Regions from separate parts of the Pantoea sp. E956-1 genome, predicted to be linked through region 2. Evidence: riboswitches for the same ligand, from Rfam matches in the RefSeq annotation. Region 2 holds a riboswitch; each other region holds the start of a gene.
What was found. Region 2 has a riboswitch for thiamine pyrophosphate ahead of thiB (thiamine ABC transporter substrate binding subunit). Riboswitches for the same ligand answer to the same signal wherever they lie in the genome.

Region 1 (10,205 bases), on a different contig from region 2:
GCTTCACCAATCTCTGGCAACATCGTCTGTCGCTGATAACGCTCCATCGCCGCTCCTTAACTGAATTGTGCCAGACCAAAAATGGGCGTAGAGGCAGACGCCATGTCACGCTGCTCCATCAATCCCGCCTGAAACGCCTCGTGTCCGCCGTGGATCGCAGCAGCAAAAGCACCCGCCATGCGCACCGGATCGCGCGCTTTTGCCACCGCCGTGTTGAGCAGCACGCCATCAAAACCCATCTCCATCGCCTGCGCCGCCTGACCCGGTGCGCCAATGCCCGCATCAATAATCAGCGGCACATCTTTAAACCACGCACGCATAGCGCGCAGTCCTTCGATATTACGCAGCCCCTGGCCAGAGCCGATCGGCGCGCCCCAGGGCATCAGCACTTCACAGCCCGCTTCCAGCAATTTTTCGCCGACAATCAGATCTTCCGTGGTGTAGGGAAACACCTGGAACCCGTCAGCGCAGAGAATCCGCGCGGCCTCAACCAGCGCAAAAGGATCGGGCTGCAGCGTGTCGGCATGGCCAATCACTTCCAGCTTGATCCACGGTGTGTCGAACAGTTCGCGCGCCATCTGCGCCGTCGTCACCGCCTCTTTCACCGTGTGACAGCCCGCCGTATTCGGCAGAATACGTTTGTTGAGCTGTTGCAGCAGCGTGCGGAAAGCGCCGCCTTCATTGCCTTCCCGCCGCAGGCTGACGGTAATAATCTCCGCGCCAGACGCGTTGATCGCCTGATGCAGAATGTCCGGTGACGGATAACCGGCCGTGCCAAGCAGAAATCGGGATTGCGGAGTAAATTCATAGAACATGGTTAACCTCCCTGCATCGGTGACAGGATTTCGAGCTGGTTGCCCGCCTCAAGGTGCTGGCTGGCATAGCGGCTGCGGGGTACAAACTCCCCGTTCAGCGCGGTGGCGACGGTCCGCGGATCGATCTGCTGCTCTGCCATTAGCTCCGCCAGCGTCGTTGCGCCAGTTTCAATCGTGCGTCCATTCAGTTCAACGCGCATGAGTCATCTCCTGAGTCAGTTGCAGCATAAGTTTTTCAGCCATAATCGGGGCCAGCAAAAATCCGTGGCGGTAGAGGCCGTTAAGTGAGAAACGGCCATTGTCGTAGCGGACTTCCGGCAGGTTCTGTCGGTAGGCAGGACGCAGACCGGTGCCGCTCTCCACGATCCGCGCTTCGGCCAGCGCCGGATGCAGGCTGTAAGCGGCGCTGAGCAATTCCATCATCGCGCGGGCGCTGATCGGGCTGCTGTCGTGGCTTTCCACCATGGTGGCACCCAGCATGAAGTGGCCCCCGGCGCGCGGCACCAGATAGCAGGGAAAGCGCGGGTGCAGCAGCCGGACAGGACGGGAGAGTTGTACATCGGATGTGTGCAGGATCACCATTTCGCCCCGCACGGCGCGCAGGGCTGGCTGCCGATCGGAGGCGTGGATGCCACGGCAGTCGATGAGTTTGCCGCCGGGTTTACCACTGTGAAAGGGGACGCCAGCCTGTTGCAGTTTGTCGCGCAGTTGCTGCAAGGCGCGGCGCGGATCGAGATGCGCCTCTGCGGCGAAAAACAGGCCGCGGGCAAAGCGGTTTTCCAGCGCGGGTTCGATGTCACCGGGAGAGACCCACTGATGCTGCTGCGTCATGCTGGCGAAGCGCGTCAGTTCGCGGCTGTCACGCGGCGGGGCAACCACCAGCGTGCCCTGCTGTTCCACGCCATCAACGCGTTTCGCCCACCAGCTGGCCGCGTGCTGGCCCCATTCGATCACCTGTGGCGGTGCGCTTTCTGCTTCACACCAGGGCGCGAGCATGCCACCCGCCCAGTGTGAGGCTGCACGACAGTCAGGCTGAGTAATAACTTCGACGGTTTCTTCCCGCTCCAGCAGCAGCGTGGCGACACAAAGCCCGGCAACGCCGCTGCCGAGCACCGACCAGCGGCTCATGGTGTCCACCGGACAGGAAAAGAAAGATTCAGGATGAGATATTTCAATCTGGCCTCGTTATCAGTTAACGAAGACCCGTGATACAGAGGGAAAAGGCAGGAACGTTGCGAATGCGCCCCTGCGGCAAGTATCTGATGAGATACCCGTCTTCCTACGCCAGTATCAACTGGGTCAGGTTCTAAGGGTCGCTAAGCCGCGCGGTGCGCTATTAGCCTCTCAGTCTCTCTGGTGAGACTCCCCTGACGGGTTTAGTTGTAAGTTAAGCAGACAGCTTCGTCAAGCAGACGGCATGGAACCGCGTAAGAAAATCGGCCTTAACCGGCAGAACCGAAATGCCAGTCAGTGGCCATTGCCAGCGTCACAAAGGGTCCCGCCAGCGTCTGGTTGTGATGCGCATTAATCTTCTCCGCAGAAAGATGGGGATTATCGACGGTGGTGTGCGCATCGGAAATCAGTACGACATTAAAACCCAGCTCCGGGGCTGCCCGACAGGTGGTGTCAACACAGAACTCTGTTTTCATCCCCGCAATCACCAGTTGCTTAATGCCCTTTTGTCTCAGCTGAAGCTGCAAACCAGTATCCCTGAAACAGCTGGGATATCTTTTGGTGAAGACGACATCACTCTGCGGGTTGACCTGCAATTCCGGGATCAGGCGCGTCAGCGGGCTTTGCTCGTTAAAAAGGGAATCATCGGGGCCGATATGGCGTGCGAAAAAGAAGGGGACGGCAGAAGCCCGGGCTTTAGTAATGAGAAGTGAGATATTCGACAAGATCGAATTTGCGGCAAAGGGAGCCTCAGGACCATTAAAAAGGCCCTGCTGCATGTCGATAATTAAAAGTGCACTTTCAGATGTCACCATGACCTGTCTCCATTCAGTTTTTAAGAACGGAGAACAGCTCCCCGTCCGGTTCGGCGGGGAGTGAGAATCTGTTGTGTCAGGTGCCAGTCACAGAGTCGCTCACGCCACCGCCAGAAGCGGTAGTGGTGGTGACGGTTGTGAAAGAGAGAACTGACATAAACATTTTCTGACCCTGAGTTAATGCGTTCGGTGAAGTCACCCTCAGAAGGATGGCGCTGACATCTACATTACCCTGTACGCCGTCGCTTTTAAAGCGCCTGCAGCGATTGGGTTACCGCGTCGGTTATTTCACGAATGCGCGGTTCGGCACGGCGATAGTACGTCCATTTCCCGACTTTGCTGGCTTCAACCAGCCCCGCATTGTGAAGTGCTTTCAGGCATAACGAGGTGGCGGGCTGTGATAAGCCCGCCTTGTCCTGTATGAGGCTGGCACAGACACCATACTGATCGAAGGGATAGAGCTGGGTATAGCCCGCAAACGCTTCGTCAGGATTTTTAAGCCACTTCAGCACTGCCACTCTGGTCGGGTTGGACAGTAACTTCAGGGCATTTTCGGGGGACATGCCGCCTCACAGAATATCAGGATGGGTAAAAAGGATAGTCAGTATAGCCTTTCTCAGTGCCGCCATACAGGGAGGCGTGATCGACCACATTCAGCGGAAATCCTGATTTAATCCGCGCGGGCAGATCGGGATTAGCGATAAATGAGCGGCCAAAACCAAACAGATCGCCCCAGCCTTTTTCCAGCACATGCTGCGCTTTTTCAGCCGTGTAGCGACCCGAATAGATGATCGGAGAGCGGAATGTTTCCCGCAGCGCGACACGAAAGCTCTCTGGCATCTCCGGGCTGTTGTCCCAGTCGGCTTCAGCAATGGAGAGATATCCAACTTCCAGCTCGTTCAGCAGTGCTGCTGCGCGGATGTAGGTCGCGTGTGGATCGCTTTCAACCAGACCGAGATAGACGCGCTCTTCGTCAGTACTGGTAAACAGAGGCGCAAATCTGACGCCAACGCGGTGGCTGCCAAATACTGAGCTGACCGCCTCAACGACTTCACGCAGGAAGCGCAGACGATTTTCAGCAGAGCCGCCATATTCATCCGTTCGGAAGTTGGTGTGCTCAGAAATAAACTGGTTAATCAGATACCCGTTGGCCGAATGCAGTTCCACACCGTCGAAACCGGCCGCTTTGGCATTCTCCGCCGCGCGTCGGTAAAGCTCTACGATCTCTTTAACTTCCGCTGTAGTCAGTGCGCGTGGCTCGCTGGGTGTGGTCAATATCCCGGCGCCTGGCCCGGTTTCAATAAATACCCGGACGTTATCGGCTGCGATGGCTGAAGGGGCAACGGGTGCCTGCTTGCCCGGCTGCAGTTCATTATGCGACACGCGGCCAACATGCCAGAGCTGGCAGAAAATCGTGGCCCCTTGCTGATGTACTGCCTCTGTAACCTTTTTCCAGCCGGCGATCTGCGCTTCGCTGTGGATCCCCGGCGTCCATGCATAGCCCTGCCCGCGAGGCTCAATCTGGGTGCCTTCGGTGATCATCAGCCCCGCACTGGAACGCTGGCGGTAATACTCCACCATCATCTCGCCGGGAATGTTGCCCGGTTGTTCACTGCGGCAGCGCGTCAGCGGCGGCAGTACAATACGGTTACGAAGCTGAAGGTCGCCCAGACTCAAGGGGGTAAAAAGTGACGGCATGACAAAAAGTCCTCTGATGTGTGAAGAGGCGACATTATATTTACACATTTAAATATGTAAATGTGTAATCTGTGCTTTTTGCCCGGAGCAGTTTCTGCGGTTTCTGGCAGAGGGTCACTTTCAGGGATGACTGTCAGGTAATATCTTTCCGGAAATGGTCTCTTTAATGCTGTTTTATGATGTATCTGCTGCGGTCAGCATGGCTAAATATCCTCTTGCCACGTCTGTTGTCACACCATTCATTAACCCCATAATGCCCTCTACAGTTTGGTTGGTTGAACATTTAATTGGCATAATGTAACCCCTCTTTACTGAAATATTATTGTTGCGGGGATTAAGGCGGCTCAGAACATGTTTGGGAATCATAGCCGTTACGGCCAGCGTACAGAATCCGCCGGTTAATCAGCCAACGGGTGCATGCAACACGGCAGCGTTGCAGACTTTACAGAAAACCATCAGAGCAGTACGCATTCATCTATTTCAGACAGGGTTATTTCAGAGGAAACGTTGTGAATAGTGCACTTCCATTAGACGCGCTTGGGCCACGCATTTGTATTATGGGTCCCTCGAACAGCGGAAAATCGACCTTAGCTGAGGCCATTGCTCGCAAAACAGATCTACCAGCAATTCATCTGGATCAACTTCACCATATTCCGGACAGTCAATGGGTGCCCAGAGCACCGGCAGAATTTCTCCGTTTGCATGCTGAGGCGGTGAGTCAGGAAAGATGGGTGATGGAGGGTAATTACACCAAATGCATTGAAGAACGATTCGCTCGCGCCACCGGCTTAATTCTGCTGGATGTAAAAGTGTCAGTGGCACTGCTGCGGTATATTCGCCGATGTTACTCATCCACGCCGCGTATTGGCGGTCTGAAGATGCACAGAGAGCCAATGACCCTTGAGATGCTGAAATATATTATCCGTACTGCTCCGCAGAATCGGAAGCGGCATAAAAAGCTTTACGACCAGGTCAGATTGCCAAAACTTCTGCTTCCTTCTCCCCGCGATCTCAAAGCCTGTTCTGACTACTGGGGTTTACAGCTAACGAATGATGATCGATGATCATGAAGCCGCCGAAATACCATTTTCGTCTGTTAATGGAGTCGATCAGCTCAGTACCCTTTTTTGAAAAGCAATGAAGCACCACGGCCATCAATCAAAAAGCATTAAACTTGTCAGAAGAGCGTCCAGCGAATCTACCGGCCCGGCATGATTCGTCTCTGAACGGGTTGTGTCCCAGGGCATGGCGTCATCAGTACAATAATCACCTGTGCACTGCATATCGGCTGGCTCACTGAGTAAACCAACCGGAAGCCAGATATAAGGCCTGCCACGCAACCGGTCAGGCACTGTGGAGCCACAGCTGGCGCAAAAATCGTTGCGATAACCGGTGGGTTTGCGCCATGACGCGATCTGGCTCTCACCGGAAATCCAGCTAAAGTCACTCTCTTTTACGATCGTTGCCAGGTTATAGCCGGTTCCGCTCTGTTTTCTGCACAGAGAACAGTGACAACGGTAATAGCGCGTGGGGGTTACTGATATTTCGAAAGCAACGGTTTCACACAGACATGCGCCTTTCATTTCATCATCCTGTTCACTCAGATTGCTGAATTGTCTGTCTACCTGCGCGACCATAATGGTGTTTAGGTAAGGGGCTGCAGAAGCGCTACCGGCACCCTGTCATTTTAATGCCGCTCCGGCTCATTGCATGATCTTTTGCAGATTTGAGCCAGAAGCGGATAACCCTTCGTACACCTTCATCAGTACTAACTGCGGCTGAATACCAGTTTCAGCCCTGCCAGCGCAAAGCAGCAGGCTAATAGCGCATCGAGTCCGCGACGAATGCGACGGTAAAATGCCCCCATCACGGCGGTCGAGAACAGCAGAGCATAACCGCCGAACACAACCACGCAAATCACCGCACAGCCGCAGATGATTATCGGCAGCGTGGCGGCGACCACATCCGGCTTCAGTGCAAACGACATAATGGCTACCCAGGTCAGAATCGCTTTGGGGTTGCCGATATGCATCAGGATACCCTGACGAAACAGTCTGCCATACACAACACGCTCATCGCTGGCTTTAAAATCGCTGGCCTCAGTGCGGCGTAAAGCAGATTTTCCGGCTTTAAACGCCAGCCATAACAGATAACACCCTCCGCCAATTTTTAACACGATCAGCAACTGTGCAAAGGTTGCCAGCACGGTCAGTACACCGCAGGCGGCCAGCAGCGCCCAGAGCATCGAACCACTCACGACACCCGCAGCCAGCGCCAGTGCGGCCCCCCTGCCCTTTTTCATTGCCGTTCCCATTATCGCCATATTACTTGGCCCGGGACTGGCTGTAGCGACAACGTAGGTGGTGAAGATCAGGATTAATTCGTGCGAAAGCGCCATGATGTCCTCTGCGATGGATTGTTATTAATCTGTTATATCGGCTGGCGGGCGAATTTGCTATCTCCTGGTTCGTTGCGGCTTCGTTTCAGGCTTTAAACGGTCTGCAGCAATCAAACGTTTTCCAGAGATAGCGGGCTGTTCGGCGAGGGTCGGCAGCAGCATCAATGGATTCCCTTTCAGGGACAACTCAGGGTCGTTTACGGTCATCCAGACGCAGCTGCAAAAATGTCAAATCCAGCCAGCGTCCAAACTTAGTTCCAACTTCCGTCATTCTGCCGGACTCAATAAATCCCAGTTTTTTATGCAGGGCAATGGATGCCGCGTTTTCCGATTCAATCGCCGCCACCATGACGTGTTTCCCGGCTTCGCGAGCAAGCTGGATAAGCCCCTGCATCAGGGCGGCACCCGCGCCTTTACCTCGTGCATCTTTATGAACATAAACCGAATGCTCAACCGTATGACGATATCCGTCCCAGGGACGCCAGTCACCATAAGAGGCATATCCCAGCACGGTGTCATCATTGTCTGTCGCCACAATCACAGGAAAACCGGCCTGCTGGCGGCTGTTTATCCACGCGATGCGGTTAGCCACATCAATACGATTTTCATTCCAGATGGCGGTGGTGTTAAGCACCGCATCGTTATAAATCTCTGCGATGATTTCAGCATCGCGTTCTACAGCCGCACGGATAATCATGGTGGACACCCCTTTGCTCATTCACTAAAGTAGATGAATTGTTCACTATGGTATTTATCCATTATGTTAGATCAAATGTCCAGCAAAGAAGACAATCTGAATATCCGCATCGGTCAGAAAGTAAAACAGGAAAGGGAAAAACGCGGCTGGTCACTTACCGAACTGGCTGATAACTCAGGCGTATCACGGGCGATGATCCATAAGATTGAGCGTGGGGAGAGCAGCCCGACGGCGGTTCTGTTAGCGCGCCTCTCAGGCTCGTTTGATATGACCATCTCACAACTGCTTGCTCAGACCGAAGTGCAAACCGGGAGGCTGGTCAGGCATGAAAATCAGCCAGTGTGGCAGGATCCGGAAACCGGCTATCTGCGTCGCCACGTTTCACCGGGCGAGATGCCGGTCGATCTGGTCAGCGTCGAATTGCCGGCAAATACCGCTGTGCCGATGCCGGCAATTTCCTATGTTTCAAGACGCCAGCTGATATGGGTAATTGAAGGGACACTGACTTTTGAAGCAGGTTCCAGCACCTATGAGATGGCTGCTGGCGACTGTCTGGAACTGGGTGATCCGGCTGATTGCGTGTTCAGAAATAAAACGACTAACGGCTGTCGATATGCCGTTATCGTACTCCGGCCTGCCTGAGCAGGCAGAGGGCATAACTCCCTGAGTCAATCGACCATTGGCAGAGGGATGTTGTCACTCAGTCCGGCTAGTGATCGCCTTTCAGGAATCAAATCGCCAGCCGGACTGAATCTGATCAGGGAAAGATTATTTCCCCAGAATCTCTCTGCGGACGATCTCAGCGCCCGCACTTAACGCATGCAGTTTGCCATTGGCAACCTGATGCGGCAGTGGAATCATGCCGCAGTTGGTTGAAGGATAGAGATTTTCAGCATCCACAAACTGCAGCGCTTTGCGCAGTGTGTTTGCCACGTCTTCAGGTGTCTCAATGGTATGAGTTGCCACGTCGATGGCACCGACCATCACTTTTTTACCGCGAATCAGCTCGATCAGATCCATCGGAACCCGCGAGTTCTGACACTCCAGTGAGACAATATCGATAGCTGAACGCTGTAATTTAGGGAAGACCTCTTCGTACTGACGCCACTCTGTACCCAGAGTCTTCTTCCAGTCGGTATTCGCTTTAATGCCGTAGCCGTAGCAGATATGAACCGCGGTTTCACACTTCAGACCTTCGATGGCGCGCTCTAATGCGGCGATGCCCCAGTCATTCACTTCGTCGAAAAAGACGTTAAACGCAGGCTCATCAAACTGAATAATATCCACGCCAGCGGCTTCTAATTCTTTGGCTTCCTGATTCAGAATCTTTGCGAATTCCCAGGCCAGCTTTTCGCGACTTTTATAGTGATTGTCATAAAGGGTATCGATCATTGTCATCGGACCCGGCAACGCCCACTTAATAGGGCGATCGGTCAGCTTACGCAGGATTTTGGCATCTTCAACAAACACGGGCTTCTGGCGTGAGACTTCACCCACCACGGTCGGGACGCTCGCATCATAGCGATTACGGATTCGAACCACTTCACGCTTTTCAAAATCCACACCGCTGAGGTGTTCAATGAACGTCGTCACGAAGTGCTGACGGGTCTGCTCGCCATCACTGACGATATCAATACCAGCCCGAACCTGATCGTCCAGACACAGACGTAACGCATCTCTTTTGCCGTCGACTAACTCTTCATTCTGCAGTTTCCAGGGTGACCAGAGCACCTCTGGCTGCGCAATCCAGGAGGGTTTAGGCAAGCTGCCAGCAGTAGATGTCGGTAATAAGGTTTTCATAGCAGGTGACCTTCTATATTTAATTAATCAAAGAACGGATTCAGCAGACCATTGCGCGAGAAGTGTCTGATTCGGTTTGATAAAATGCGTCTCAGTAAACTTACCCTGCTCGACGGCCAGGCGGCTGCGTTCTTCGCGATCGTAAACAATGCGGGTTAACGAATAATCCTGATGCTGCAGCGTGGGTTGATAGCACTGTCCCGCTGCAGAATTCGCGTTGTAAATTTCAGGGCGATAGATCTTCTGGAAGGTTTCCATGGTGCTGATGGTGCTGATCAACTCAAGATTGGTGTAATCGCTGAGCAGGTCACCGTGGAAATAGAAAGCCAGCGGCGCAACACTGCCCTGCGGCATGAAGAAACGCACTTTCAGACCCATTTTTCCGAAATAGAAGTCAGTCAGGGAAGGTTCATCCTGCTGATATTCAATGCCCAATACCGGATGCTGATTACCGGTGCGCACGTAGGTGTTCTTGCTTGATACACTCAGGCAGATAACCGGCGATTTACTGAAGTTCTCTTTATAGACCGCTGAGTTCACGAAACTTTTGAAAATATTGCCATGCAGCTGACCAAAATCATCCGGCAGGCTGAATTCAGTCTGACCTTTGTTATGTTCTGACAGAACAACGCTGAAATCATAATCACGCACATAGGAAGAGAAGTTATTGCCGACAATCCCCTCGCTGCGCTGACCGGTTTTATGATCCACGATATGCGTTTTTAAAATCTCAATCGCCGGGAATGATTCGTCGCTGCTTGCGGGACGAAGATTCAGCTCAGCAGAAATAATCTCAAGTTCAACAGAGT
Region 2 (10,205 bases):
AGGCGGAAGCCGGACGCGGCAAGCGCTCGCAGCTTACCTTCTGCTATACCGGACTGGCCCTGCAGCAGCAGCGTGCCGAGGATTTGCTGGAGCAGGATCGCATCGATCAGCTGGTCCAGCTGGTAGGGGATAAAAATCAGGTGCGGCAGATGATCGGCGCGCACCTGGGGCGCAGTTTCCGCCAGGGCAAGCATATCCTGCGTGTCCTTTACTATCGTCCGCTGCTCAACCTGCTGCCCGGCTCGCCACTGCGGCGCTCTGAAACCCACATTGCGCGACAGATTTTCAACGGCCTGACGCGGATAAATGAGGAAAACGGGGAAATCGAGCCCGATATTGCGCACCACTGGCAGCAGACTTCCCCGCTTCACTGGCGCTTCTTTCTGCGTCCGGCGATTCGCTTTCATCACGGCAGAGAACTGGAGATGGAGGATGTGCTGGCCACGCTGGAGCGTCAGCGCCCCCACCCGCTTTTTTCCCATATCGAGCAGATCGACTCGCCCGCGCCCTGGACGCTGGATATCCGCTTAAGCCAGCCCGACGAAGGGTTGCCCTGGCTGTTAGGCAGCGTCAGTGCGATGATCCTGCCGCGCGAATGGCCGACGCTGCACGATTTTGCCCGCCAGCCGGTAGGCACCGGTCCTTACCGGGTGATCCGCAATCAGGAGAGCCAGCTAAAGATCGAAGCGTTTGATGACTACTTTGGTTTTCGCGCCCTGATTGATGATGTCTCTATCTGGGTACTGCCCGACATCAGCGATGAGCTGGTCTATGCCGGTGTCCGTCTGCAGGGCGACGGAGCCGATGAAATTCAGGAGGAGAGCCGTCTTGAAGAGGGCTGCTACTATCTGCTGTTCGACCAGCGTTCAGAACAGGGACGCAACGAGGCGGTCCGGCGCTGGGTCAGTTACCTGTTTAATCCTATCGCCCTGCTCAATCACGCCGGTGTTGGCTACCAGCGCTACTGGTTTCCGGCGTATGGCCTGCTGCCGCGCTGGCATCACCGGCGCGACCTGACGCCAGTGGAAAAACCGCCCGGCTTAACCCACCTGACGCTGACCTGGTACAGCCAGCACGTGGAGCATGAAGGCATCGCTAACGCGCTGCGTCCGCTGCTGGCAGAATATGGCGTCACGCTGGAGACCCGCGAAATCAGCTACGAAAGCTGGTATCAGGGCGAAGCGGAAAGTGACATCTGGCTGGGCAGCGTGAACTTTACTCTGCCGCTGAATTACTCTCTGTTCGCGCAGCTTTATGAGATCCCGTTGCTGCATCACTGTCTGCCGATCGACTGGCACAGCGATGCGGCCCGCTGGCGCGAGAAAACGCTGCCGCTGGCCGAATGGAGCAAACAGCTGGTCGAAGAAGCCGGTCTGCATCCGCTGTTTCACCACTGGCTGCTGCTTGAAGGTCAGCGCAGCATGCGCGGCGTTCGGATGAATACGCTGGGCTGGTTTGATTTTAAATCCGCCTGGTTCGCGCCACCCGCGCTGTGAGGCTTTCGCCCCGGCGCTGAAATGACTAGAATGTGACGTTCTCAACGGGGTGCCGCCTGCCACCAGCAAGCAGCTGAGAGATACCCGTCGAACCTGATTCGGTTAATACCGACGTAGGGATTTGGGAGGCCTGTGTGCTCAGATCCTTTGCGACTCATCCCCTATTCTCCTGAAGGAGCGCAAAGTGTTAAACAAAGTTCTGCCAGTGCTGCTGTTACTCTCCGCCCCCGTTCTGGCGGCTAAGCCGGTTCTCACGGTCTACACCTACGACTCCTTCTCCGCTGACTGGGGCCCTGGCCCGGCGGTTAAAAAAGCCTTCGAGGCGCAGTGCAACTGCGAGCTGAAATTCGTCACGCTGGAAGATGGCGTGTCGCTGCTGAACCGCGTGCGCATGGAAGGGAAAAACAGCAAAGCCGATCTGGTTCTGGGGCTGGATAACAATCTGGTACAGGCGGCGCAGAAAACCGGTCTGTTTGCCGAAAGTCAGGTCGATACCTCGACATTAAAACTGCCCGGCGGCTGGCACAACACCACATTCGTGCCGTTTGATTATGGCTACTTCGCGTTTGTCTATGACAAAACCCGGCTGAAGAATCCGCCAAAAAGCCTGAAAGAGCTGGTCGACAGCCCGGAGAAGTGGCGGGTGATCTACGAAGATCCCCGTACCAGCACTCCCGGCTTAGGCCTGCTGTTGTGGATGCAGAAAGTCTATGGCGATCAGGCACCGCAGGCGTGGCAAAAGCTGGCGCAGAAAACCGTGACGGTGACCAAAGGCTGGAGTGAAGCCTATGGCCTGTTCCTCAAGGGCGAAGGCGATCTGGTGCTGAGCTACACCACTTCACCGGCTTACCACATCATCGAAGAGAAAAAAGAGAACTATGCCGCCGCGCCGTTTGCAGAGGGCCACTATCTGCAGGTTGAAGTTGCCGCGCAGTTAGCCAGCAGCAAACAGCCGGCGCTGGCACAGCAGTTCATGAAGTTTATGGTGTCCTCCGACTTCCAGCGCACTATCCCGACCGGTAACTGGATGTACCCGGTGATCGACACGCCGCTGCCTGCCGGTTTCGCAGCGCTCAGCGTGCCTTCAACTGCTCTGCAGTTCTCGCCGGAAGAGGTTGCCAGCCAGCGTTCGGGCTGGATTAGCCAGTGGCAACGCGCTGTCAGCCGCTGATGCCGCGCTGGCTGATTCCCGGTTCCCTCGCCACGCTGCTGTTAACCAGCGTGGCGCTGCTGGCCTTCGGTGCACTCTGGAGCGCCGCGCCAGAGAATGACTGGCGCGGTGTGCTGCAGGATGATTACCTGCATCACGTTATCGCCTTCTCTTTTGGTCAGGCGCTGCTCTCCGCGCTGTTGTCGCTGGTGCCAGCGGTGCCGCTGGCGCGCGCCCTCTATCGACGCCGTTTCCCTGGCCGACAGCTGCTGCTGCGTCTGTGCGCCATGACCCTGGTGCTGCCGGTGCTGGTGGCGGTATTTGGTCTGCTCACCGTCTATGGTCGTGTCGGCTGGCTGGCGCAGCTGTGCCAGCTGGCAGGGATTGATTACCACTTCTCTCCCTACGGCCTGTCGGGCATTTTGCTGGCGCACGTCTTCTTTAACCTGCCGCTGGCGACCCGCCTGATGCTGCAGGCGCTGGAGAGCATTCCGGCGGAACAGCGTCAGCTGGCGGCACAGCTCGGCCTGCGCGGCTGGCACCATTTTCGTCTGCTGGAGTGGCCATGGCTGCGACGTCAGCTGCTGCCGACCGGCGCGCTGATCTTCATGCTCTGTTTCGCCAGCTTTGCTACCGTGCTCTCGCTGGGCGGCGGCCCGCAGGCGACAACTATCGAGCTGGCGATTTTCCAGGCGCTGAGTTATGACTACGATCCGGGACGCGCGGCACTGCTGGCGCTGATCCAGCTTGGCTGCTGCGTGACGCTGGTGCTGCTCAGCCAGCGCTTCAGCAAGGCGATTCCCGCCGGAGCCAGCCAGCTGAACGGCTGGCGCGATCCGCAGGATTCGCGCGCGGCGCAACTGGTTGATGCGCTGCTGATCCTGCTGGCGCTGATCCTGCTGCTGCCCCCGCTGGCGGCGGTCATCATCGATGGTCTGCACGGCGGACTGCGCGGCGCGCTGGTGCAGCCTGCACTCTGGCAGGCGACGTTTACCTCACTGCGCATCGCCACCGGCGCCGGTCTGCTCTGTGTGGTGCTGACCATGATGCTGCTGTGGAGCAGTCGCGAGCTGCGCCTGCGTCAGCGCCCGGCGGCGGCAACCCTTATCGACACCAGCGGCATGCTGATTCTGGCGATGCCAGGCATCGTGCTCGCCACCGGCTTTTTCCTGTTGTTTAACGCCACCATTGGCCTGCCGGCGTCGGCGGACGGTCTGGTGATCTTCACCAATGCGCTGATCGCCATTCCCTATGCGCTGAAAGTGCTGGAGAACCCGATGCGTGACGTCGCGGAGCGTTACGGCAGACTCTGTGAGTCGCTGAATATCCACGGCTGGAACCGGCTGCGGCTGATTGAACTGCGGGCGCTGAAACGTCCGCTGGCCCAGGCGCTGGCCTTTGCCTGCGTGCTGTCGATCGGTGATTTTGGCGTGGTGGCGCTGTTTGGCACTGCCGATTTCCGCACCCTGCCGTTCTACCTCTATCAACAGATCGGTGCCTATCGCGGTGCTGACGGTGCAGTGACCGCGCTGCTGCTGCTACTGCTCTGTTTGTTGCTGTTCACCCTGATGGAAAAATTACCAGGCCGCCATGCTGACACTGAATAACCTCACGTACCTTTATCAGCATCTGCCGATGCGCTTTAGTCTCAACGCCATCCGCGGCGAGCGCATCGCGATCCTCGGCCCCAGCGGGGCCGGTAAAAGCACTCTGCTGAGCCTGATTGCCGGTTTCCTGCCGGTGAAACAGGGCACTCTGATGATTGACGGACAGGAACACACCCACAGCGTGCCGGCCAGACGGCCCGTGTCGATGCTGTTTCAGGAGAACAACCTGTTTCCGCACCTCAGCGTGCAGCAGAACATGGCGCTGGGATTGCACCCCGGACTGAAGCTGAGCGCCGGGCAGCGCCAGCAGCTTGCTGCGCTGGCCGATCAGGTGGGATTAGGCGATCTGCTGACGCGCCTGCCGGGCGAGCTGTCGGGTGGACAGCGACAGCGCGTGGCGCTGGCACGCTGTCTGCTACGTGACCGTCCGGTGCTGCTGCTGGATGAGCCTTTTTCTGCGCTGGATCCCGCGCTGCGCGGCGAGATGCTGCAACTGGTGCGTTCGGTGTGTGAAGCGCGCAGCATCACGCTGCTGATGGTGTCGCACAGTCTGGAAGATGCCCAGCAGATTGCGCCGCGCAGCGTGGTGATTGTGGATGGCCGGGTTTACTGGGATGGCGAGACCCGACAGTTACTGTCGGGCGACACGCGGGAGGCCGACGTGCTCGGCATCCCGCGTCGTTAAGCGGTTCAGGCGAAGAAAACCTGCCACAGCAGATGACGGAAAATGGGCATCATCGGATGGAACTGAATACCGACGAAAGCCGCGACGGCAATCACCAGCCCCAGCGGCCCTGCCCAGCGCAGGCGCTCAGGCGGCAGCCAGGCCGATGCCCAGTCGCGACTCTTGCCGCTGCGCCACCAGCGCCAGCATAACCAGACACCCAGCCAGATCAGCAGTGCTGCGCCGAGTAACAGCCATTTAAAGCTGCCGCCCTGCGCGGCTTTTGGCACATCGATCGCCACACCCGCCAGAATACCGGGCAGCAGATAGAGCGGCGGCCAGAGAATGCAGCCGATAATGTTCGGCGGCAGGAATTTACGTACCGGCAGCTCCAGCATACCGGCCGCCAGCGGGATCAGCGGACGCGTGGGGCCAACAAAGCGTCCGACCAGAATCGTAAACATGCTGTGCTGATGCAGGGCGTGCTCGGTTTTATCCAGCAGGCCTTTATACTTTTGCAGATACTTCCAGCGATGCAGCGGCCCCTGAAATTTCCAGCCGATGCCGTAGGAAACCCAGTCACCAATCAGGCAGCCCGCAAAGCCCGCCGCCCAGGCCGGGTAAAGGCCAAGCTCGCCACTGCCGACCAGCGCGCCCAGACTGGCCATCATCACCGTACCTGGCAGCAACAGCCCGACCAGCGCCAGCGACTCCAGAAACGTCACCAGCGCAACGGCAAACAGCGCCCACTCCAGGGACTGCGTAATCAGTTGTTGAATCCAGGCTTCCATAATCATCCTAAGTAAAAGCAGAAGGCTGGATTGTCCAGAGCCAGCCACACAGCGTCAAGGCAAGAATTGTAGGACAATGTTGACAAAACCGGGTGGCGGGAACTGTATAAATATCCATGTTATACTGAAGCGGTTTTCTCATCCTGAAATGCTGAGTCCGGAGAACATCTGAATATGCCCCGCGCAGGTTTTCTGCTCACCCGCCACTGGCGCGACAGCCCGCATGGCACCGAAATTATCCTCTGGCTCGCGACCGATGCGGGCGCGCAGCGCGTGGTGCTGCCGGTGCAGGAGTCCGTCGCGTTTATACCTGAGGAATTTCAGGCGCAGGTCAGCGAATTACTGAAAGATGAACGTCAGTTTCGGATTCAGTCGCTGGCGCTGAAAGATTTTCGGCGTCGCCCCGTTTTTGGCCTCTACTGCCAGCAGAACCGCCAGCTACAGCGCATTGAAAAACGCCTGCGCGAAGAGGGTATTCCGGTCTATGAAGCCGATATCCGTCCGCCGGAGCGCTACCTGATGGAGCGTTTTATTACCGCGCCGGTCTGGTTTGACGGCGAGCAGCGCGGTGACAGCGTGGTCAATGCGCGGCTCAAACCCCATCCCGACTATCGCCCGCCGCTGAAATGGGTCTCGCTGGACATTGAAACCACGCAGCATGGCGAGCTTTACTGCATCGGGCTGGAGGGCTGCGGTCAGCGCCAGGTCTTTATGCTCGGCCCGGCCAACGGTGATGCCAGCACGCTGGATTTCGAGCTGATCTATCTCGACAGCCGGCCGCAGTTACTGGAAGCACTGAACCAGTGGTTTGCAGATCATGATCCGGATGTCTTAATTGGCTGGAACGTCGTGCAGTTTGACCTGCGGGTGCTGCAAAAGCATGCCGATCGTTACGGCATTCCGCTGCGCCTGGGACGCCAGCAGGCCGCGCTGGAGTGGCGTGAACATGGCTTCAAACCCGGCGTATTTTTCGCTCAGGCCAGTGGCCGGTTGATTATCGATGGCATCGACGCGCTGAAATCGGCGTTCTGGGATTTTCCCTCATTCAGCCTGGAGTCGGTGTCGCAGCAACTGCTGGGAGAAGGAAAAGCGATTGATAATCCCTGGCAGCGTATGGAGGAGATCAACTGGCGCTTTGCCAACGATAAACCGGCGCTGGCGCGCTACAACCTGAAAGACTGCGAACTGGTGACGCGCATTTTTCACAAAACGGCGATCATGCCGTTTCTGCTGGAGCGCGCGGCGGTCAATGGACTGGCGGTGGATCGCCACGGCGGTTCGGTAGCGGCCTTTGGTCATCTCTATATTCCGCGGATGCATCGCGCCGGGTTTGTCGCCCCGAACATGGGTGATGTAGCCCCGGAAGCCAGTCCTGGCGGTTATGTGATGGATTCGCGCCCCGGCCTGTATGACTCAGTGCTGGTGCTGGATTACAAAAGCCTCTACCCGTCGATTATCCGCACCTTCCTGATCGACCCGGTGGGTCTGGTGGAAGGGCTGGCCCACCCTGATGATGCCGATTCGATTGAGGGTTTCCGTGAAGCGCGTTTTTCGCGGCATACCCACTGCCTGCCTGCGATTGTTGAACAGATCTGGCTGGGTCGCGAAGCGGCGAAAAAGCAGAATAATCAGCCACTGTCACAGGCGCTGAAAATCATCATGAACGCCTTTTATGGCGTGCTGGGCACCAGCGCCTGCCGTTTTTTTGATCCGCGGCTCGCCTCCTCTATTACGCTGCGCGGTCACGCCATCATGCAGCAGACCCGCACGCTGATTGAGGCGGAAGGCTACGACGTCATCTATGGCGACACCGACTCCACCTTTGTCTGGCTGAAGTCGGCGCACAGTGAAGAAGATGCCGCCGCGATTGGTCAGCAGCTGGTGCAGAAAGTGAACGCCTGGTGGCGCGACCATCTGCAGCAGACGCAGGGGCTGACCAGCACGCTGGAACTGGAGTATGAAAACCACTTCTGCCGTTTTCTGATGCCCACTATTCGCGGTGCGGAACAGGGCAGCAAGAAACGCTACGCCGGACTGATTCGTGACGCCGCCGGTGAGCGCATGGTCTTTAAGGGACTGGAGTCGGTACGAACAGACTGGACGCCGCTGGCAAAAGCGTTCCAGCAGCAGCTCTACCACCGTATCTTCCACCGTCAGCCGTGGCAGGATTATATCCGTACCACTGTGGCGCAGCTGCTGGCGGGTGAACTCGACGATCAGCTGATCTACAAAAAGCGGCTGCGGCGTCCGCTGAAAGAATATGAACGAAACGTGCCCCCGCACGTGCGCGCCGCCAGGCTGGCCGATGAGCACAATCGTAAATTAAACCGACCCTTGCAGTACCAGAATGGTGGCCGGATCCGTTATGTCATCGCCACCGCAGGCCCCGAGCCACTGGAGGCGCGCAGCACGCCGCTGGACTATGACCACTACGTGACGAAGCAACTTCAGCCGGTCGCAGAGGGGATTCTGCCCTTTGTCGAAGGGGACTTTGCTACACTTATTACCGGGCAGCTGGGGCTTTTTTGACAGGTGACGAACGTCCTGCCATCCAGTACCATAGCGCCCTTCCTGAAACTCACCGCTCTTAAGTACGCTCCAGCCTTGTTGTCTGGCGGTAATGCTATTGCCTGAGCTTTGGGAACACCTCTAAAAACGTTAAAATTCGAGCAAAAAATATATGGTTTTTACATTAGGTCAGCGCTGGATTAGTGATACGGAAAGTGAACTGGGACTGGGCACCGTGGTGGCGATCGATACCCGCATGATCACCCTGCTGTTCCCGGCCACGGGGGAAAACCGCCTCTACGCCCGCAACGATTCGCCGGTTACCCGCGTCATCTTTAATCCGGGTGATACCATCACCAGCCACGAAGGCTGGCAGATGCGCGTCGATGAAGTACGCAACGAAAATGACCTGATGACCTATATCGGTACCCGTCTGGATACCGAAGAGAGCGAAGTGATGCTGCGCGAAGTCATGCTCGACAGCAAGCTGGTGTTCAGTAAGCCGCAGGATCGCCTGTTTGCCGGCCAGCTCGACCGGATGGATCGTTTTGCCCTGCGCTTCCGCGCCCGTAAATACCAGAGTGAGCAATATCGTCTGCCAATCAGTGGCTTACGCGGCATGCGCACCAACCTGATCCCTCACCAGCTGCATATCGCCCACGATGTCGGCCGCCGCCATGCGCCGCGCGTCCTGCTGGCCGATGAAGTTGGCCTGGGTAAAACTATTGAAGCCGGGATGATCATCCAGCAGCAGTTGCTGGCTGGCCGTGCCGATCGCGTCCTGATTGTGGTGCCTGAAACTTTACAGCACCAGTGGCTGGTCGAGATGCTGCGCCGCTTCAACCTGCGCTTTGCGCTGTTTGATGACGACCGCTATACCGAAGCGCAGCACGACAGCGATAACCCATTTGAAACAGAGCAGCTGATTATCTGCTCACTGGACTTCGTGCGCCGTAACAAGCAGCGTCTTGAGATGCTGGCCGATGCCGAATGGGATCTGCTGGTGGTCGACGAAGCGCACCATCTGGCCTGGTCAGAAGGCGAGCCCAGCCGTGAATATCAGGTTATCGAACAGCTGGCTGAGAAAACCGCCGGGGTTCTGCTGCTGACCGCAACGCCGGAGCAGCTGGGCATGGAGAGTCACTTCGCCCGTCTGCGCCTGCTCGACCCTAATCGTTTCCATGACTTTGCCGCCTTTGTTGAAGAGCAGCAGCATTTCCGTCCGATTGCCGATGCGGTCACGGCGCTGCTGGCGGATAAAGCGATCTCCCAGGAGGAGATGAACCGAATCAACGATCTGGTCGGCGAGCAGGACATTGAACCGCTGCTGCAGGTCGCCAACAGCGACCGTGACGGCAAGCTGGAGGCGCGTCAGGAGCTGATCTCTATGCTGATGGATCGCCACGGCACCAGCCGCGTGCTGTTCCGTAACACCCGTAATGGGGTAAAAGGCTTCCCGAAACGCGAACTGCACCAGATCCGCCTGCCGCTGCCTGCGCAGTATCAGACGGCGATTAAAGTCTCCGGCATTATGGGCGCGCGCAAAAGTGCAGAAGAGCGGGCGCGTGACCTGCTCTATCCGGAGCAGATTTATCAGGAATTTGAAGGCGACAGCGGCACCTGGTGGAACTTCGATCCGCGCGTGGAATGGCTGATGGGCTATCTCACCACCAACCGTAAAGAGAAAGTGCTGGTGATCTGCGCCAAAGCAGCCACCGCGCTGCAGCTGGAGCAGGTACTGCGCGAGCGTGAAGGTATCCGTGCAGCGGTGTTCCACGAGGGTCTGTCGATCATTGAACGTGACCGTGCTGCCGCCTGGTTCGCTTCAGAAGAGAATGGCGCGCAGGTGCTGTTGTGCTCCGAGATCGGTTCTGAAGGCCGTAACTTCCAGTTTGCCAGCCGTCTGGTGATGTTCGACCTGCCGTTTAACCCGGACCTGCTGGAGCAGCGCATCGGTCGTCTGGATCGTATCGGCCAGGCGCACGACAT
Region 3 (10,205 bases), on a different contig from region 2:
TCTGGTTGACGTTGCACAGGATCTGGTTGTTACCGAAGATGACTGTGGTACACACGAAGGCATCATGATGACGCCTGTCATCGAAGGTGGCGATGTTAAAGAGCCACTGCGTGAACGTGTACTGGGTCGTGTGACTGCTGAAGACGTTCTGAAGCCGGGTACGGCTGACATTCTGGTTCCACGCAACACGCTGCTCGATGAGCACTGGTGTGACGTGCTGGAACTGAACTCAGTCGATAGCCTGAAAGTCCGCTCAGTAGTAGGTTGTGAAACCGACTTTGGTGTGTGTGCGCATTGCTATGGTCGCGACCTGGCACGTGGTCACATCATCAACAAAGGTGAAGCGATCGGTGTTATCGCGGCACAGTCCATCGGTGAGCCAGGTACACAGCTGACGATGCGTACGTTCCACATCGGTGGTGCGGCATCACGTGCGGCTGCTGAATCCAGCATTCAGGTGAAGAACAAAGGTACCATCAAGCTGACCAACGCCAAGTCGGTAACGAACTCGGCAGGCAAGCTGGTGATCACCTCGCGTAACGTTGAACTGAAAATGATCGACGAATTTGGTCGTACCAAAGAGAGCTATAAAGTTCCTTATGGTTCTACCATGGCGAAAGGTGATGGTGAGCAGGTTGCAGCGGGCGAAACCGTCGCAAACTGGGATCCGCATACCATGCCAGTCATCACCGAAGTGGGCGGTTTCATTCGCTTCACGGACATGGTTGATGGCCAGACCATTACCCGTCAGACAGATGACTTAACCGGTCTTTCTTCGCTGGTGGTTCTGGACAGCGCTGAACGTACTGCGGGCGGTAAAGATCTGCGTCCTGCGCTGAAAATTGTTGATGCCAACGGCAACGACGTTCTGATCCCGGGCACCGACATGCCGGCTCAGTACTTCCTGCCCGGTAAAGCGATTGTTCAGCTGGAAGATGGCGTGAAGATCAGTGCTGGTGACACGCTGGCGCGTGTTCCGCAGGAATCTGGCGGTACCAAGGATATTACCGGTGGTCTGCCACGCGTTGCTGACCTGTTCGAAGCGCGTCGTCCGAAAGAGCCAGCTATTCTGGCAGAGATCAGCGGCATCATCTCCTTCGGTAAAGAGACTAAAGGTAAGCGTCGTCTGGTCATCACTCCGCTGGATGGCAGTGAGCCGTACGAAGAGATGATTCCGAAATGGCGTCAGCTGAACGTGTTCGAAGGTGAACGTGTTGAGCGCGGTGACGTGGTTTCCGATGGCCCAGAGTCTCCACATGACATCCTGCGCTTGCGTGGCGTGCATGCGGTGACCCGTTACATCACTAACGAAGTGCAGGAAGTTTACCGTCTGCAAGGCGTTAAGATTAACGATAAGCACATCGAAGTCATCGTTCGTCAGATGCTGCGTAAAGCAACCATCGTGAGCGCAGGAAGTGCAGACTTCCTGGAAGGTGAGCAGGCTGAATTCTCTCGCATCAAGATCTCTAACCGTGATCTGGAAGCGAACGGAAAAGTTGGCGCAACCTTCATGCGTGACCTGCTGGGTATTACCAAAGCGTCACTGGCTACCGAATCGTTCATCTCTGCAGCATCGTTCCAGGAAACCACGCGTGTCCTGACCGAAGCAGCAGTAGCAGGTAAGCGCGATGAACTGCGCGGCCTGAAAGAGAACGTAATCGTGGGTCGTCTGATCCCGGCCGGTACCGGTTATGCGTACCATCAGGATCGTATGCGCCGCAAAGCGGCAGGTGAAGTTCCGGTTGCACCGCAGGTTACTGCGGATGAAGCCTCAGCCAGCCTGGCTGAACTGTTGAACGCCGGTCTTGGCGGCAACAAAGACGATTAATCGTCCTTTGCCTGATAAAAACCCTGCCTCGGCAGGGTTTTTTTTTGTCTCTGATTCAGGCATTCCAGTCGTTGCGGCCAAGGCCAATGTCTTTCAGCTGACTGTCACTCAGCTTCGACAGAATGATGCGCGTCTCACGCCTCAGCTGCCAGCGTTTATAACTGCGCCAAAGATAGCGAACCAGCTGGTAAGGCGTGCCTGTAAACGGTTTAGCTGCGCGATTCTCGTCGTATCCCATGATAGTGCCCTCAGTGAATTGTCTGAGGACTATTTTCAGTGGATCGCTCTGTATGATACAGACGCAAAAATAACCTTTATTTAACATACAGATTGCGGAAATGGCGATCTGAATGGTAAAAAAGAGGCATAACTGTACCGGTTAATGCTCAGATTTTGAGTCAGAGGAAATACAATGACGCGATATGAACATCTGGCCACGCTACTGGCTCAGCGTATCGAACAAGGTTTATATCGCAGCGGTGAGCGCCTGCCCTCGGTACGCAGTCTGAGTACCGAACATGGCGTCAGTATCAGTACCGTACAGCAGGCTTATCATCTGCTGGAAGAGAAGCAGATGATTACGCCGCAGTCGCGCTCCGGCTATTTTGTCGCTTCGCGCAAAGCGACGCCGCCGATGCCTGCCCTGACCCGTCCCGCACAGCGTCCGGTTGAAGTAACGCAGTGGGATGCAGTGCTGGAGCTAATTAACAGCCGTCTGGAAGATGATGTGTTGCAACTTGGCAGCGGCATGCCGGATCTGACCCAGCCGACGCTTAAGCCGCTGTGGAAAGCCTTCAGCCGACAGGCACAGAAGCAGGACATCGCGCTGCTCAATTATGACAACCTCTATGGTGTTCTCGCGCTGCGGCAACAGGTTGCACGGCTGGCGATAGATAGCGGTTGTCAGCTCACCGCCGATGATATCGTTATTACCACCGGCTGCCATGAAGCGTTATCGGTAGCCGTGCGCGCGGTCTGCGAACCGGGCGATATCATTGCCGTTGAGTCGCCTTCGTTTCACGGCATCATGCAAACCCTGCGCGGATTTGGCATTCGTGCCATTGAGATCCCGACCGATGCGGTAACCGGCATCAGCCTGGAAGCGCTGGAACTGGCGTTTGATCAATGGCCGATTAAAGCAGTCGTTGTTGTGCCGAACTGTAATAATCCGCTGGGATTTATCATGCCTGAGCCGCGTAAGCGGGCATTGCTGGCACTGGCGCAGCGATTTGACGCGGCGGTCATTGAAGATGATGTTTATGGTGAGTTAGCCTGGGAATATCCCCGCCCAACCACCATTAAAGCGCTGGATCTCGATGGTCGGGTTCTGCTGTGCAGCTCCTTTTCCAAAACGCTGGCACCAGGTTTGCGCGTCGGCTGGGTTGCACCCGGCCGCTATCGCGACCGTGTACTGCACATGAAATATATCGTCACAGGTTCCACTGCCACACAGCCTCAGTATGCGGTTTCCGAGTTTATACGCCAGGGCCATTATCAGCCCCATCTGCGCCGGATGCGGCAAATCTATCATCGTAATTATGAAACCTTTAGCTGCTGGGTGCGCCACTATTTTCCCTGCGGCATCTGCGTTTCCCGTCCTCAGGGCGGTTTTCTGATGTGGATAGAATTACCCGAAGCATTTGATGCGGTCCGTCTTAACCGCGAATTGCGCGAATCAAAAATTCAGATAGCCGTAGGCTCACTCTTTTCGGCCTCGGGTAAATACCGTAACTGTCTGCGCTTAAACTACGGGCTGCCGATCAACGAGCAGACTGAACAGGCGCTGGCGCTGGTGGGTGCAGCCGTCGAACGCGCTATGCTCTCGTGCCAGCATGAAACGCAGATTTCAGCTTCAACTCTCGCATAGCGGAAAGAAAAAGCAGGGCCGGCAAGAGGAGGGAACCGGCCCTGGTCAGATAACCTTAACCTGACGGAGGCCACGTTAAGGTGTTGGATCAAAGCACGCCAGCGGCAACATACGCTTTTGCGCGCCGCTTTCCCGGAAGAACGCTGGCGTTGACCGGTTTTGCTGCCGCTATGCGCGACAGGTTCCACAAATCCTTATGTGTGAGGCTCTGCCAGCGACAGAAGGGTACGCGTTGCTTCACGCCAGTCATCTGCCTGGGTAATCGCACTCACCACCGCAATACTCCCTACGCCGGTTGCCAGCACGTCAGGTGCGCGTGCAATCGATATACCGCCAATCGCCACGGTGGGAATATGCGTCAGGCGTGTCAGATGCCGCTTCAGCTGCTCAATACCCTGAGGCGCAGAAGGCATCTCTTTAGTCTGCGTCGGGAAAATATGTCCAAGTGCGATGTAAGAGGGCTGGATTGCCAGTGCGCGATCCAGTTCAGCATCATCATGGGTGGAGAGTCCCAGACGCAATCCTGCCTGATGAATACGGGCAAGATCGGCGACATCGAGATCCTCCTGACCCAGATGCACGCCATAAGCCTGATGTTTTATCGCCAGCTGCCAGTAGTCATTGATAAACAGGCGCGCGTCATAGTGTTTACCCAGCGCAATCGCCTGAGCGATGGCGGGCTCGGCGACCTCATCAGGCTGGTCTTTTATGCGCAACTGCAGTGTGCGAACGCCTATCTCCAGCAGGCGTTCAATCCACTCCGGGCTATCAACCACCGGATAAAGCCCCAGGCGTGGGGCGGTAGCGGGAAATGCGGGCATCGTTACTCCTCCTTAGTGGCATCGGCGGAGTGATAAAGCTCACCGCCGCGACGACGAAAACGGTCTGACATTTGCGCCATGCCCACTTCAACGGGCTCGGCGCGTGTATCCTGACGTGCAGCAAACTCACGCACCTCCTGGGAAATTTTCATTGAGCAGAACTTAGGCCCGCACATCGAGCAAAAATGGGCCACTTTGCCCGACTCCTGCGGAAGGGTCTCGTCATGCATTGCCCGCGCCGTATGAGGATCCAGCGCCAGATTAAACTGATCTTCCCAGCGGAATTCAAAGCGCGCTTTGGACATAGCGTTATCACGGATCTGCGCTCCCGGATGGCCTTTCGCCAGATCGGCGGCATGCGCCGCGATTTTGTAGGTGATCAATCCCTGCTTCACATCCTCTTTGTTCGGCAGACCCAGATGCTCTTTGGGCGTGACGTAACACAACATGGCGCAACCAAACCAGCCAATCATGGCAGCACCGATACCTGAGGTGAAATGATCATAGCCGGGCGCGATGTCGGTGGTCAGCGGGCCAAGAGTGTAAAAGGGGGCTTCATCGCACAGGTCGAGCTGTTCGGTCATGTTGCGGCGGATCATATGCATCGGGACGTGCCCCGGGCCTTCAATCATGACCTGAACGTCATATTCCCAGGCAATACGGGTCAGTTCGCCCAGGGTACGCAGTTCGGCAAACTGCGCCTCATCGTTGGCATCCTGAATGGAACCCGGACGCAGGCCATCGCCCAGCGACAGGGAGACATCATAAGCGGCGCAGATTTCACAAATCTCCCGGAAGTGCTGGTACAGGAAGCTCTCCTGATGATGCGACAGGCACCATTTCGCCATGATAGATCCACCCCGCGATACAATCCCGGTCAGACGTTTCGCCGTCATCGGGACATAACGCAGCAGCACGCCAGCGTGGATAGTGAAGTAATCGACACCCTGTTCCGCCTGCTCAAGCAGCGTATCGCGGAATATTTCCCAGTTCAGCGCCTCGGCCACGCCATTCACTTTTTCCAGCGCCTGGTAAATCGGCACTGTACCGATTGGCACCGGGCTGTTTCGCAAAATCCATTCGCGCGTTTCATGAATATAACGACCGGTAGAGAGATCCATCACCGTATCGGCACCCCAGCGAGTCGACCACACCAGTTTTTCCACCTCTTCCTCAATAGAAGAGGTCACCGCCGAGTTACCGATGTTGGCGTTGACCTTAACCAGAAAGTTGCGGCCAATGATCATCGGCTCCGATTCAGGATGATTGATATTGGCAGGGATGATGGCGCGCCCGGCAGCGACCTCCTGACGCACAAACTCGGGCGTGATACTGGCTGGCAGATGTGCGCCAAAACTGTGGCCGGGATGCTGTTGCAGCAATACCTCACTGTGGATTCGCTCACGGCCCATGTTTTCCCGCAGGGCGATAAATTCCATCTCCGGAGTGATGATCCCCTGGCGGGCATAGTGCAATTGCGTGACGCGGCAGCCTGTGCGGGCACGGCGCGGTGTCGGGAGTTGATCGAAGCGCAGCTGATCCAGCCCTTCGTCAGCCAGCCGCTGCTGGGTATAGCCCGAGCTGTTCTGTTCGAGAAATTCGCTATCGTCGCGCTCAGCAATCCAGCGGGCGCGCAGCTTTTCCAGACCACGATGAACATCGATCTGTGCCGCGGGATCGCCATAGGCACCTGCCGTGTCATAGACCGGTACCGCTTCGTTTTGCTCATAGAGAGGCTGTTCTTTGCTGCCGCCGATATGGGTCGGGCTTAGCACGATTTCACGCATGGGAACGCGAATATCCTCGCGGCTGCCGGTAATCCAGATGCGGCGGGACTGGGGAAATGCACTGCCGCTTTGCAGGGAATCGATAAATTCCTGCGCCTGGGCACGCTGTTCACGACGGGTTGTCTTTTGGTCAGACATAGCAATCTTCCTGTTAAGGGGGAACGATGCTTGTCCGGAGTTCGGAAGGAGTAACCGTATAGACAGCGTAAGCATGCTGGCATACAGAGAAGTTTTACTCTTGTTCCCTTCGCAGGTTCTAACCTGATCAGGTTCCGCGGATCCCGAATTAACGGTCTCAGCCCAACTGGGCACTCCGACAAGAAGCTGTTTTTACGCTGGCCTCTGATAACAGAGTCAGGTGTAAAAACCTTATATTTCAAAGCAAAAATAAAAAAGGTTCTTTGGAGCGCGCTCCTCAGAACCTGTTCAGCATAAAAGGGCTAAGGGATAATCTCAACCCCTTTGCCAGCGATGACCCTTAAGCCGGACGCGCGATATGGCTGTCATTGGCAACCGGCGGGGGGGCAAGCTGGTTATCCCATGCCAGCTGGATCAGCTTATCTTCCAGCGTAAAGCGTGCTTCCAGCACTTCGCCCACTTCGGAGAGCGCCTGCTGAAAGGTCATGCAGTTTTCGTCATCGATCGCCTGCTGCAGATGACCGTCATACAGCTGCATCAGACGCTCAGTATTGGCTTCCAGCGGTGGATAGATCTGCGCGGCGGCAATCAGCGGGCTGTCGCCGCTCATTTCACTGATGACGCGCTCATAGATACTAAAATGACCCGCAGAAAGATAATCGACCAGGCCGTGACAGAAGTTGTCCAGAGCCTGCTCATCCAGACGCGTTAGCGCCTCTTTGTTAGGTTTAAGTCCGACCAGGTGATAATAGGTCACCAGTAGCTGACGACGGGCTTCAAGCCACGAATCGACCAGTTCATTACTGCCACCTACGCGTTCAGCCAGGACGTCTAACTGGTTAAGCATATCTAACTCCATGTGAGTTATAGTTGTTTATCTACACACTTAACATCAGGACTTCAGCGTGCGATTTGACGCTAAGGATGACGAAATAAATGCAATGCGAAATCTCAAGCGTAGACGCTGGATGGTGGATTGTCAGCCATGAACAGAAACTTTGGTTGCCACAAGGTGATTTACCCCACGGAAGCGCCGAAAAATTTGGTTTGACCGGCAGTAAAGCCCGGACCATCGGTGAGTGGCAGGGCGAAAAAGTCTGGCTGATTTGTGAGCCGCGCTCTGCCGATATGTTCTCTGTACGACAGCTGATCGATCAGGATGTGGCGCTGTTTCAGCTGGTGGGTCGCGGTGTGCAACTGGCGGAATTCTACCGTTCTCATCGCTGGTGCGGCTATTGCGGCCATGAAATGCATCACAGCAAGCATGAATTTGCCTGTCTTTGCAGCCATTGCCGTGAACGTTACTATCCACAGATCGCGCCCTGCATCATTGTGGCTATCCGTCGCGGCGATCAAATTCTGCTGGCGAATCATGCCCGCCATCGCAACAAGATCTACACCGTACTGGCAGGTTTTGTGGAAGTTGGCGAGACGCTGGAGCAGGCCGTTGCCCGCGAAGTAATGGAAGAGAGCAATATTCGCGTCAAAAACGTCCGTTATGTTACCTCCCAGCCGTGGCCCTTCCCGCAATCGCTGATGACAGCCTTTATGGCGGAGTATGACAGCGGCGATCTGCAGCACGACGGTAAAGAGCTGCTGGATGCGGCCTGGTTCCGGTTTGATGACCTGCCTCTGCTGCCGCCGCCAGGCACCGTGGCGCGCCGCCTGATTGAAGATACCGTCGCCCTGTGCCGCGCCGAAGTGTGAAAGTGCTACACTACACGCCTGTTATAGAGAGAGTGTTGAGATGAGTGAACTGAAGAACGATCGTTATTTGCGTGCCCTGTTACGCCAGCCGGTTGATGTCACACCGGTCTGGATGATGCGACAAGCCGGGCGCTATTTGCCGGAATACAAAGCGACACGCGCCCAGGCGGGTGACTTTATGTCGCTGTGTAAAAACGCCGAGCTGGCCTGTGAAGTCACCCTGCAGCCGCTGCGCCGTTATCCGCTGGATGCCGCCATCCTCTTCAGTGATATCCTGACCATTCCGGATGCGATGGGACTGGGTCTCTATTTTGAAACCGGCGAAGGCCCGCGTTTCTCTAACCCTGTGACCTGTCGCGCTGACGTCGAGCGTTTACCGGTGCCCGATCCTGAAATGGAGCTGGGCTATGTGATGAATGCTGTCCGCACCATCCGTAAGAACCTGAACGGCGATCTGCCGCTGATTGGCTTCTCCGGCAGTCCGTGGACGCTGGCCACCTACATGGTGGAAGGTGGGAGCAGCAAGGCGTTTACCAAAATTAAGAAGATGATGTATGCCGACCCCGCTACGCTCCACGCGATGCTGGATAAGCTGGCCGACAGCGTCATCCTCTATCTCAATGCTCAGATTCGCGCCGGTGCGCAGTCCGTTATGGTCTTTGATACCTGGGGCGGCGTGCTGACCGGTCGCGATTACCGCGAATTTTCCCTTCATTACATGCACAAAATTGTCGATGGCCTGCTGCGTGAAAATGACGGTCGTCGCGTGCCGGTGACGCTTTTCACCAAAGGCGGCGGGCAGTGGCTGGAAGCGATGGCCGCCACCGGTTGTGATGCGCTGGGTCTCGACTGGACCACCGATATTGATGACGCACGCCGTCGTGTGGGCGACAAAGTTGCCCTGCAGGGCAACATGGATCCTTCTATGCTCTATGCGGCTCCTGAGCGTATCGAACAGGAAGTGGCTGGGATCCTGAAGCGCTTTGGTTCGGGCACCGGACATGTCTTCAATCTGGGTCATGGTATTCATCTGGATGTCCCACCGGAAAATGCGGGCGTCTTTGTTGAGGCGGTACACCGTTTATCACGTCCCTGGCATCAGGAGTAATCATGGATATTGCCGCACTTCGCGCTGAGCAGTTACAACGCGCCGCTGACGTGGTGCGTGAAGATGATTTTGACGTATTGCCGCCCCGCTTTATTGGCGGAGCGGACGTTGGATTTGAGCAGGAAGGTACCGTTACGCGGGCGGCGATGGTGATACTGGAGTATCCCTCGTTAAAGCTGGTGGAACATCGCATCGCGCGCGTTGAGACCACCATGCCCTACATTCCGGGCTTTCTCTCATTCCGTGAATATCCGGCGCTGATGGCCGCCTGGCAGATGCTGGAGCAAAAGCCGGACCTGCTGTTTGTGGATGGACACGGTATTTCGCATCCAAGACGACTGGGCGTCGCGTCGCATTTTGGCCTGCTGGTCGATGTGCCAACCATTGGCGTGGCCAAAAGTCGCCTGTGTGGGCGTTTTGACGATCTGGATGCGCAGCCTGGCAGTCGCCAGCCACTGATCGACAAAGGTGAGCAGATAGGCTGGGTATGGCGCAGCAAGCTACGGTGTAATCCGCTGTTTGTCGCCACCGGCCATCGTGTCAGCCTGGATACCGCGCTGCAGTGGGTCGAAAACTGTACGCGTGGTTACCGGCTGCCGGAACCGACCCGCTGGGCCGACGCGGTTGCCTCGAACCGAACCGCTTTCCAGCGCTGGCAAAACGCGCTTTAACACTGTTTGTGCTGCGCTTTTGCAGTTACACTGCGGCCAGCGAAACGAATAAGAGCCACCTTTATGTTACAAAATCCCGTTCATCTGCGTCTGGCGAAGCTGGAAAGCTGGCAGCACCTTACTTTTATGGCCTGCCTGTGCGAGCGCATGTATCCCAACTATCGCGCGTTCTGCGAGCAGACTGAATTTGCCGATCCGGCACTCTATCGCCGTATTCTTGATCTGATCTGGGAAAACCTGACGGTCAAAGATGCGAAGATTAACTTCGACAGCCAGCT

Region 1: linked by a shared signal. The riboswitch ahead of AC0T7J_RS12145 (FAD-dependent oxidoreductase) and the one ahead of thiB (thiamine ABC transporter substrate binding subunit) in region 2 are both predicted to bind thiamine pyrophosphate.
Region 3: linked by a shared signal. The riboswitch ahead of thiC (phosphomethylpyrimidine synthase ThiC) and the one ahead of thiB (thiamine ABC transporter substrate binding subunit) in region 2 are both predicted to bind thiamine pyrophosphate.

Annotation. Positions count from the first base shown of each region.
Region 1 is NZ_CEUYZP010000003.1:338,127-348,331, forward strand. It holds gene AC0T7J_RS12130 (HesA/MoeB/ThiF family protein) at 1-47, opposite strand, end outside; gene AC0T7J_RS12135 (thiazole synthase) at 57-815, opposite strand; gene thiS (sulfur carrier protein ThiS) at 818-1,015, opposite strand; gene AC0T7J_RS12145 (FAD-dependent oxidoreductase) at 1,005-1,943, opposite strand; TPP riboswitch at 2,075-2,194, opposite strand; gene AC0T7J_RS12150 (cysteine hydrolase family protein) at 2,258-2,803, opposite strand; gene AC0T7J_RS12155 (ArsR/SmtB family transcription factor) at 3,052-3,366, opposite strand; gene AC0T7J_RS12160 (alkene reductase) at 3,383-4,501, opposite strand; gene AC0T7J_RS12165 (P-loop NTPase family protein) at 5,011-5,565, shown strand; gene AC0T7J_RS12170 (GFA family protein) at 5,656-6,084, opposite strand; gene AC0T7J_RS12175 (LysE family translocator) at 6,270-6,899, opposite strand; gene AC0T7J_RS12180 (GNAT family N-acetyltransferase) at 7,087-7,596, opposite strand; gene AC0T7J_RS12185 (helix-turn-helix domain-containing protein) at 7,660-8,238, shown strand; gene AC0T7J_RS12190 (methionine synthase) at 8,365-9,396, opposite strand; gene AC0T7J_RS12195 (DUF1852 domain-containing protein) at 9,424-10,205, opposite strand, start outside.
Region 2 is NZ_CEUYZP010000008.1:145,193-155,397, forward strand. It holds gene sgrR (HTH-type transcriptional regulator SgrR) at 1-1,496, shown strand, start outside; TPP riboswitch at 1,532-1,634, shown strand; gene thiB (thiamine ABC transporter substrate binding subunit) at 1,681-2,667, shown strand; gene thiP (thiamine/thiamine pyrophosphate ABC transporter permease ThiP) at 2,643-4,253, shown strand; gene thiQ (thiamine ABC transporter ATP-binding protein ThiQ) at 4,237-4,938, shown strand; gene AC0T7J_RS18470 (DedA family protein) at 4,944-5,708, opposite strand; gene polB (DNA polymerase II) at 5,877-8,237, shown strand; gene rapA (RNA polymerase-associated protein RapA) at 8,389-10,205, shown strand, end outside.
Region 3 is NZ_CEUYZP010000017.1:4,962-15,166, reverse strand. It holds gene rpoC (DNA-directed RNA polymerase subunit beta') at 1-1,828, shown strand, start outside; gene AC0T7J_RS24645 (DUF1127 domain-containing protein) at 1,884-2,066, opposite strand; gene AC0T7J_RS24640 (aminotransferase-like domain-containing protein) at 2,241-3,695, shown strand; gene thiE (thiamine phosphate synthase) at 3,890-4,516, opposite strand; gene thiC (phosphomethylpyrimidine synthase ThiC) at 4,519-6,441, opposite strand; TPP riboswitch at 6,529-6,629, opposite strand; gene rsd (sigma D regulator) at 6,782-7,288, opposite strand; gene nudC (NAD(+) diphosphatase) at 7,378-8,148, shown strand; gene hemE (uroporphyrinogen decarboxylase) at 8,189-9,256, shown strand; gene nfi (deoxyribonuclease V) at 9,259-9,927, shown strand; gene AC0T7J_RS24605 (YjaG family protein) at 9,991-10,205, shown strand, end outside.